3 regions of the Pedobacter sp. KBS0701 genome follow, and region 2 is predicted to be linked to each of the others. Evidence: riboswitches for the same ligand, from Rfam matches in the RefSeq annotation. Region 2 holds a riboswitch; each other region holds the start of a gene.
The links. Region 2 has a riboswitch for cobalamin ahead of metE (5-methyltetrahydropteroyltriglutamate--homocysteine S-methyltransferase). Riboswitches for the same ligand answer to the same signal wherever they lie in the genome.

Region 1 (3,285 bases), 2.7 Mb from region 2:
GTTGTAACGTCCGCCTACTTCGAGGTTAAAAATGCTTAGATCATGTAAAAACAATGATCCGTAAGCGGCGAAGATATTGGTTGTTGGGTTTTTGGTATCAGTAACCAATTTCATTTTTCTGTTGTCGATACCCACCAATAAATCCAATTTATTACCCAGTTTCTGGTTGTAGAATAGATCAACCACATTAAGTTTACCGAAGTTTAAAAAATTACTTGGAAAACCTGCATAACTAGACTTTACATCGTTCGAGTTGCTTTCGTGGCTATAATTTAGCGTTATTTTACCATTGTTGAATTTGTATTCTGAATTAAAGCCTGCACTAAACTGTTTCAAAATAGAACTATTGGAATGTAAACCATCAGTAAATCCATCCTGATCTATTTTATAATCGCCATAGAAATAACGCAGAAAAGGATTAACGGAGAAATGTTCGTCGAGTTTGATCCCGAAATTCGCGTTTAAACCATCAGTTTTAAAACCATCTTTATCAAATATAGCTGCACTTCCTGGCGGTACTGCAGCTTCAGAAATTCCATCGGTTTTCAAATGGGTATAATTGATGTTGTATGAAAAACCTTCCACACCACCATTTAAGCCGATCGTTCCTTTGTAAGTTTCGAAGCTTCCGGCGCTGGCTACACCGTAAATGGTATTTCCTTTAGGTCCGCCCTTTTTAGTGATGATATTGATTACGCCTGCAACGGCATCAGATCCGTAAATGGTAGACTGGCCACCTTTTAAGATTTCGATATGATCAATCTGATCGATTGAGAAAAGACGTAGATCGAACGTTCCGCTAATACTTGCGGGATCGTTCTGTACGATACCATCGATAAGAACCAGGGTGTAACCACCAAGTGCGCCCCTTATAAATATACTTTTGTCCTTGCCCTGGTTACTATTCCCCCCACTGATAACAATACCAGCCTGCTCGCTCAATAGATCAGGTAATGACTTGCCATTGCTGCGACCTAATACTTCGCGGCTGATAATGGTTACCACTTTACCTGTTTGCGATTGTTTCTGATCGTTTTTGGTCGCAGAAATTACAACATCTTTAAGCTGCAAACTGTCTTGAGTTTGAGCATTAGCCAACTGGCCAATCATTAACTGCGCTAGCCCTAAACTGGCTACAGTTAGCATTCTTTTTTTGTTCATTTGATTGTGGTTTTGCCCACAGCCAACAGATAGAAAAGGAAATGAAAATACGAACAACGTTAATATCTCAATCCTAGCTTCAATCCCCGAAAGCTATGAAATTAAATACTAAAGGCAGGTCTTCTGACTTACTCCAGGTTTTTCTGTCTTCCCGCTCAGTAGTTAATTGGGCAGTGACTTAAGAATTGAAAAACGTTACAGAGCTTACAGCTGCGGGACAGTTACAGATTTACACTGTATTCCCTTTTAATCCCGGTGTAAGCCGGGAACCAAAAGTGCCGCAAAGGTAATAAAAAGAGTACAACAAATGTAAATGATAAAGGCCTGCACTAGGCAGACCTTTACATTGGGATGTTATTTATAGGTAGATAGTTAAAATTTATTTAATCCCTAAATCAACCGCACCTTTAACTTCGGTAGAAATTTCGCCTAAACTACCTGCATCGGCATTTTGTCCGGTGTAAATTTTCACGAAATCGATTGTTTTTAGATCCACTTTACTTCCATTTTTATCAACTGCCCATGATAAGTCGAAGCTGTTATATGAGTTGGTTTTGTAATCATCGCCTGTAGAATAGCTATCGGTATAACCCCAGTCAAAAGGAGAACTGATTATAATGCTACCTACTTTACCTGTTGATGGCGATAGCAAAGTTCCTTTGAAGGTTATATTTTCCTGATTTGCAGCAAATTCAGGGTAAAAATTATGCTTATGGAAATTGTTAACCTTTATTTCGCCACTATTTCCCTGGTTATCTTTCCAGGTTACATTGGCAAATGTTTTAGGATTAGTGTAGGTAATTTCATAATTTTTAATGGTGCTCGTTTTGGCATACTCGCTTCCAGCCAGTTCATACCATTCATCGTCGGCAAGGCCATTACCATTGCTATCCTGACTAACCATTACAATGCCAGGCTCTGAAAAATGATATGGTGCACCTGATGGATTACCATAAATGGCCAGATCGTTACCTGTGTTATTCACTACTGAATGATCAAAGCCAAAAATAATGTAGCCACCAAATCCTCCTAAAGAGATCAGATTAGTGGTGCTTCCAATTAATTTCTGTGCCTGTTCTGGTTTACCCAATGTTTCGTTCACAAACTGCCCCGGTGCAGGTAGATAATCTAATATCCGGCTAATAAATTTGCTGCTGGTTGGGGTAATCTCCACCACAGGAACCGGAACAGTAATGGTATAGGTGTGTGTAAATTCGCCAGCCTCGTTGTAACCTTTATATGCTAAAATATAGGTACCAGCTTTAGCGGCCGTAAAGTTAAAGATATATACAGTGCTTACTACTTTACCATCTAATTTCCATTCATGCTGAAAAGCTTTTCCGTTATTTGTACCTGCACTAAAAGTGGTTCCTACGGCTACTTTAGCCTGCACAGCATCTGCCTTAATCAGTAGATTTACATCAGGAGCCATTTGCTTATCTTTTTTGCAACTAAATAGGAACAGGCAGAAAAGCAAGGCGTAACTTATTGATTTTTTCATTTTGTGTGTTTTTGTATGTTATTTAAATAAGAATGTAATGTGTGCCGGAATGTCGCCAGTGGTAAATGTAAACTTCTTTTTCCCTGCTTTATCAAAACAGTAAATGGTGCCGGGTGTAACATAATCTCTGGCATCGGTCACAAAAACATCCCCCGAGGTAGGATCTACAGCAATACCGTAAGGAAGCGTAATCGAAGCCTCTGTGCCATCGGCGATAAAATTATTGCTCGCAACCGTTTCATCTTTTACGTTAAGTTTTACGTATGTTGACTTTGAAGTACTGTAGCTGTAAGAAAAAAGGTAGGCATCATCTTCATTAATCCAAAAATCGCTTACCGGAATATTGAAGTTCTTTTTAACGGCATCAGTCTTAGTATCGATTACATACAGAGAAGAGGCTACATCTGCATAATCACCTCTTGAGGTTACATAAACATCGCCATATTTATCGGCTTTTAAGTGGTGCAGATTAATGGCTACATCAATCTTCTTTATTTCGGTATTGGTAGTTAAATCAATTACCGATACCGTTCTGTCGTAATTTGGATAGTTATAACCGCCCGAGTTGGCCACATACAATTTATTGCCTACAACCGCCATTTCTTCGGGTTGGTTACCTACCA
Region 2 (3,285 bases):
GTGATTACATCGGCGTCCATATCGGCAATATTCTGGATGATATCGTTAAACTCCGAGTAACACATGTGTGTGTGGATCTGGGTATCGTCTTTTACGCCACTGGCTGATATTTTAAAAGCTTTAACCGCCCAGTTCAGGTAATTTTGCCAATCCGCCTTGCGCAAAGGTAAACCCTCTCTAATGGCCGGTTCATCAATCTGGATGATTTTAATACCCGCATTTTCCAGGTCGCAAACTTCATCGCGGATGGCCAATGCAATTTGTGTACAGGTTTCAGAACGGGGCTGATCGTTACGTACAAACGACCACTGTAAAATAGTTACCGGACCCGTTAACATGCCTTTCATGTATCTTGAGGTAAGCGATTGCGCGTAAGCGGTCCACTTCACCGTCATAGGTTCAGGGCGCGAAACATCACCAAAAATGATCGGCGGTTTTACACAGCGTGATCCATAACTCTGCACCCAACCGTTTTTAGAGAAAGCGAAACCGTCTAATTGCTCACCAAAGTATTCAACCATGTCGTTCCGTTCAAACTCACCATGTACGAGTACATCCAGATCGATTTCTTCCTGCCATTTTACCGCGTTTTTGGTCTCCTGGGCAATTAGATTATCATATTCTTCAACAGTAAAAGTTCCGTTTTTAAGCTTAGCTCTCCAGCTTCTTACTTCTGCTGTTTGTGGGAATGATCCAATTGTTGTAGTGGCATAAAAGGGTAGATTAAGCTCCTGTTGTTTGATTTTTCTGGCAGAAAATGGACTCAAACGTTCTGCATCCTGCTCCTTTAAAGCCAACACGCGCTCTTTTACTGCCGGATTATGGATGATTTTAGAAACTTTCCGGTTAGCAATTGCAATCTTATTTTCTTCGAGTTTTTGCAGGGTAGATGCAGGGCTTTCGTTGTTGATCAGTTTTTTTAAGGTTGCCAACTCTGCAACTTTTTGTTTCGCATAGGCCAGCCATTCTTTAATTTCTGCCGATAAATTTTTCTCATTGGTTTCATTATCCAGATCAACCGGTGAGTGGATTAATGAGCAGGATGGTGCAATCCATACTTTATCCAATCCTCGTTTTTCTACCGCCTGATTGATGATGGAAACAGATTTTTCGAAATCGTTTTTCCAGATATTTCGTCCGTCTACCAAACCTAAAGAAAGAATGGTTTCGTTTTTTAAAGAAGCTAAAACGTCGTTTAACTGATCTTCTGCACGTACCAGATCGATATGTAAAACATTTACAGGCAATGAAGTAGTTAAAGCAAGATTGTTGCCTAAACCTTCGAAATAAGTCGCTAAAACGATCTTTAACCTTGGGAAAGCTTTTCTAATTTCCTTATAAACATACTCATAAGCTTTTTTGTCTTTTTCAGTTAAATCTAATGTCAAAAACGGCTCATCAAACTGAATATATTCTACATCCAAAGCATCTAAGCGAGATAAAATCTCGATATAAACCGGAAGCAGGTTTTTAATCAGGTCGATCTTTTCAAATCCGGCTTCTTTTTCCTTGCCCAATAAGAGATAGGAAACAGGACCAATTAGAACAGGTTTGGTAATAATACCCAGTTGTTTCGCCTCGTAAAACTCATCGATAATTTTGGTTGAGAAAAGTTTAAAAGGCTGATCTTTATAAAACTCCGGTACAATATAATGGTAATTGGTATCGAACCATTTGGTCATTTCCATTGCTACCACATCCAATCCTTCTTTTTGGTAGCCCCTTGCCATGGCGAAATAAAGATCAAGCTCTTCATTCCCTTTTTTTAGGATCACTTCGTTATACCTTTTCGGGATGGCCCCAAAAGTTAAGGAATGATCGAGTACGTGGTCGTAAAAAGAAAAATCGTTTGATGGAATCACATCAATGCCGGCTTCTTTTTGAAGTTTCCAGTTTTCGTGGCGAATGTTTTTGCCCACCTGAAGTACATTTTTGTACCCCGTTTTATCTGCCCAGTAATTTTCGCAGATTTTCTTTAATTCTCGTTGACTACCTATTCGCGGATAGCCCAGATTTTGCGTTAGCATCTCTTTTAAAGATTAAGTAAATAAATCGTTTAAAAGCTCAGAACTGTATTTTTTGAATACTTCTCCGTAAAAAATATAAAGGAAAGGTTATGGCACAGCCTGCCCGCTTATCAGCAAAAAGCTTAAAGCAAGCATATAAAATTTTAATTTTATGGTGTACAATCAGACCTGACCAATTACTTTATAACGCGAAAGTACCGTCAATTCAATATAGGCAGGTCTCCTGACTTATTCCCGATCTTATCGCCTTCCCATACCTAAATGGTACAGTGGCATGAATGATAAGACCGTTGTCTTTTTGGTAAAAGACAGAATTTACAGTTGCGCGACAGCTCGTGATTTGCACACGATTCCCTATTAATCCCGGGTGTAATTCCGGGAACCTGTATCGGTTGATGAAAAATAAAGTTAAGAACTTACATCAGTACAAATGTATGGATTAGGATTTGAAACTTGTAACAAATTTACAGCAAGCCATTTTAGGTGCCGATTCTCTATTATATTTGGTTACCTAACTAAACTACTTATTATGATAAAAAACTCCTTTAAAGGGCTTTGCATTGCTTTTTTAATGATAAATAGCTATGCAGTGCTGGCGCAGGAGGTACCAACGCCAAAATCTCATTTCGGTTTTGATATCGGCGACGATTATCAATTGGCCAATTATACCCAAACAGAAGCCTACTTTAAAAAGCTTGCGGCAGCTTCTAACCGTGTTAAACTGGTTGATATCGGTAAAACCGAAGAAGGCAGAAGTCAATATATGTTGATTGTTTCTTCACCTGAAAACCTGAAAAAATTAGATCGTTATAAAGAAATTTCACAACAACTGGCCCATGCTGAAATTACTCCTGAGCAGGCAAAAGCATTTGCACAGGAAGGAAAAGCAGTCGTTTGGATAGACGGAGGCCTTCATGCAAACGAGGTAGTTGGTGCCCATCAATTGATCGAAACAGTATACGAATTTGCTTCAAGAAAAGATGCGGAGACCTTACGCATTTTAGATAATGTAATCATCTTATTTACACATGCTAATCCGGATGGGCAGGAGCTGGTGAGCAATTGGTACATGAGGGATAAAGATCCAAAAAAAAGAACAACCTCAGGACTTCCTGTTTTGTACGAGAAATATGCCGGGCATGATAATAACCGTGATTTCTTTATGTTAAACCTTAAAGAAACACAAAATATCGGTCGTCAGCTTTTTGTAGAGTGGATCCCTCAGATTATGTATAACCACCATCAGGCTGGTCCGGCG
Region 3 (3,285 bases), 2.7 Mb from region 2:
GCTTTCAACTTTAGCTGGGCAGCCAAATCCCAAACAGTTTGAACATTCGTTTCGAAACCTTTAATCTGCACGCGATCGAGGTTAACCATCGTCCACCGGCCTAAATTATTACCCGGAATGGCCACAATTTTATCTTTTACCAGATTGTAGTAGGCATCAGCCTGAATAGATAAATAAGCCAAACGTTTACCATTTGATGTATGTCCGTAAGTAAAACCTAAATCGTACTGGTTGGTATATTCTGGTTTGAGTTTGGTATTGCCAATAAATGTATAGTACAGATCGTTAAAAGTTGGCATGCGGAAAATAGATTTGTAAAAACTGCGAATTCTGAAATCTTTGGTTTGAAGAGGTTGCCACGAGGCCATTAAACTCGGTGTATATTCTTGCCTGTTGGCAGACTGATCGCCATTCTTAACTTGCTCTGCAATCAGGGTTGTCAAAATATTGCCCTGAATGATTAAGCTGTTTAAATTTATGGCACTAGCCAACACCACCAAACCAGTATTGCGGCTTGGATAAGCAAAATCGTATAAATTGGCATTCAGTCTTTGTAAACTGTAGTCTGTGGCGAGGGAAAGCTCCCAGATTTTCGATATTTTATACAGATTGGCTGCAGAAATGTACCATTCGGTTTCGGTATAGCGGTTATCCAAAAAGCCATTTTGTATTTTAAATTCCGGATCGAGGTAACGCATAAAACTGTACGCATATTTCGTGTTGAACATAAAATTGTAGCGTGCACTTTTTTTATTTTGGTACGAAGCCTGAACAAAACTATTATCATCCCATTGGCGTTGCGTAAAGGTAAACCTGTTCGAAACAATAGCTCCGGGCAGTCCGCGGGCCGAATTGTAGTTATATAGTTTAATGCTCCATTTACTGCTATCAGGTAATAATCCAAACAAAGTAGCTTCTGCTCTTGCCGATTTAACATCGCTATTGTTCCGGATAATGGTCGTATCATAAGCCAGTTCTTTATACCTGAACCTATATTTCCCGTTCGATTCTAAATAGCTCACATCTATAAGGAAGGAGATTTTATTGCTGATTTTTTGTTTATAACTGAGATTGGGATTAATTAATCCAAACGAACCTGTTTTAAAACTAGCGCCAAAACCATACTTTTTCCCGGAACTAAAAATAGGTTGCGCAGTTTTGAGATAAAGTGCACTTGCTGCTGCAAAACCTCTGGCCGGCATCAGTAACTCGGGCTTCTGACCAACGTAAACGGCAATTTCTTCCAGATTATCTAACGAAAATCTGCCTAAATCTACCTGCCCGTTTTGGGCATTACCCAACTGAATACCATCGTAAAATACAGCCGTATGGTTACTGCCCATGCTCCTAATATTAATGGTTTTTAAACCACCAATACCTCCGTAATCTTTTAATTGTACGCCCGCAAAATAACGTATGGCATCAGCAACCGACAGGCTGTTTAAGCGTTTTAATTCCGATCCGATAAGGATTTGTACCGGAGTTGGTGATAAGTTAACCCTTGAATTTTTATATTCAGTTATTTTAACTTCCTGAAGTTGATTGGCCTTTGCAGTATCTATTTGTGCTACCGAAATACCGGGCAAAAAAATGCCAATACTCAATATGAATGCAAAAGCAAAATAAAACCCGATGTTTAATAAAACACCTTTAATTTTAATCATTTGATTGTGAGTTTAACCCACAGCCAACAGATAGAAAAGAAATGAAAATACGAAAAACGTAAGTACCTCACCCCTAGCTTCAATCCCCGAAAGCTATGAAATATAATGCTAAGGCAGGTCTTCTGACTTACTCCCGGTTTTCCTGTCTTCCCATCCCGATGTATCGGGCCAGTGACAAATTGATTGGAAATCCGTTAAGGAGCTTACAGCTGCGGGACAGTTACAGATTTACACTGTATTCCCTTTTAATTCCGGGTGTAGAACCGGAAACCAAAAGCGCTGCAAAAGTAACAAAATTAACCAACATGTAAAATAGATGAATGGAAAACGGTATTTCTAGTATAAAAAGTTAAATTAGAAATAAAATTTTTCGACCATGAAAAGGATTTTAACCCTTGCATTATCAATGATCTGCTTATCTGTTATGGCGCAAAAAACCGATACGCTTTTTCTGAAAAAGCTAATGGAGAGCAAGCCTGAACTTTTTACGGCTGTACTTAACCATCCTGGTAAAAACCAGATTCAGATTCTTTATAGCCAGGTTAACCGCGATGCAAAGAATATACCCACATTTAAAACATTTAGCTATAATTTAGATCCTCACCATTATTTTTACCCGGCCAGTACGGTTAAGCTTGCTGCAGTCATTTTTGCATTAGAGAAAGTAAACCTCCTAAAAAGTAAAGGCTTAACGGCAAAGAGCACGATGATTACTGATAGTTCATTTAAAGGACAAACGAAAGTTTTAACAGACACGAGTGCTAAAAATAGGCTTCCCTCAATAGAACACTATATTAAAAAGATTTTGCTCACCAGTGATAATGATGCCTTTAACCGTTTGTTTGAATTTATTGGCCGGGCAGAGATCAACGAAAAATTAAAAGCAAACGGCTTAAACGATAGCCGGATACTTAACCGATTGGCTATTGGCGATGCAGGAGAATCGGCCAAACACAGCAATCCCATTAAGTTTTATAATGGTGACAAATTAGTATATGATCAACCTGCGCAATACGACCCAAAAGAATATGAATTGAAATTGACCAATCTGGTAATGGGTAAAGGCTATTTGGACAGTGCCGATAAACTAGTGAATAAACCATTTAATCTGGCAGGAAAAAATGCCTTTGCCGTAAACGATCAGCAAAAACTAATGCAGAAACTGATCTTTCCTGAAGCTTTTCCAACCAATGAAAGATTTAACCTGACTACAGAAGATTATAAGCTGAATTATACTTACATGAGCAAATATCCAACAGAAAGCGATGATCCTGAAGCATTTTGGACAACTTATGCCAAGATGTTGTATTATGGAAGAGAGCAGGTAACACCAGATTCAAACATCAGGATTTTTAATAAATATGGCGATAGCTATGGCTACATTATCGACAACTCTTATTTTATTGACTTTAAAAACGGAATTGAGTATTTTTTAGCTGCAGTTATACAGAGTAATGAAGATGGCATATTTAACGACAATAAATATGACTACGATACAGTATGTTTTCCCTTTATGAAAAATCTGGGCAAAAGCATTTATGAAGTGGAATTAAACCGAAAGAAAATGCACCAACCAGATCTGAGCAAATTCAAACTCGATTATTCCTACTGAGACCAAAAC

Region 1: linked by a shared signal. The riboswitch ahead of FFJ24_RS10960 (TonB-dependent siderophore receptor) and the one ahead of metE (5-methyltetrahydropteroyltriglutamate--homocysteine S-methyltransferase) in region 2 are both predicted to bind cobalamin.
Region 3: linked by a shared signal. The riboswitch ahead of FFJ24_RS10975 (TonB-dependent siderophore receptor) and the one ahead of metE (5-methyltetrahydropteroyltriglutamate--homocysteine S-methyltransferase) in region 2 are both predicted to bind cobalamin.

Annotation. Positions count from the first base shown of each region.
Region 1 covers NZ_CP042171.1:2,729,019-2,732,303, forward strand. Annotated here, with positions in the region: gene FFJ24_RS10960 (TonB-dependent siderophore receptor) at 1-1,161, opposite strand, end outside; cobalamin riboswitch at 1,257-1,450, opposite strand; gene FFJ24_RS10965 (PKD domain-containing protein) at 1,541-2,662, opposite strand; gene FFJ24_RS10970 (YncE family protein) at 2,681-3,285, opposite strand, start outside.
Region 2 covers NZ_CP042171.1:5,404,125-5,407,409, reverse strand. Annotated here, with positions in the region: gene metE (5-methyltetrahydropteroyltriglutamate--homocysteine S-methyltransferase) at 1-2,027, opposite strand, end outside; cobalamin riboswitch at 2,223-2,429, opposite strand; gene FFJ24_RS21895 (M14 metallopeptidase family protein) at 2,557-3,285, shown strand, end outside.
Region 3 covers NZ_CP042171.1:2,733,192-2,736,476, forward strand. Annotated here, with positions in the region: gene FFJ24_RS10975 (TonB-dependent siderophore receptor) at 1-1,664, opposite strand, end outside; cobalamin riboswitch at 1,759-1,954, opposite strand; gene FFJ24_RS10980 (serine hydrolase) at 2,041-3,276, shown strand.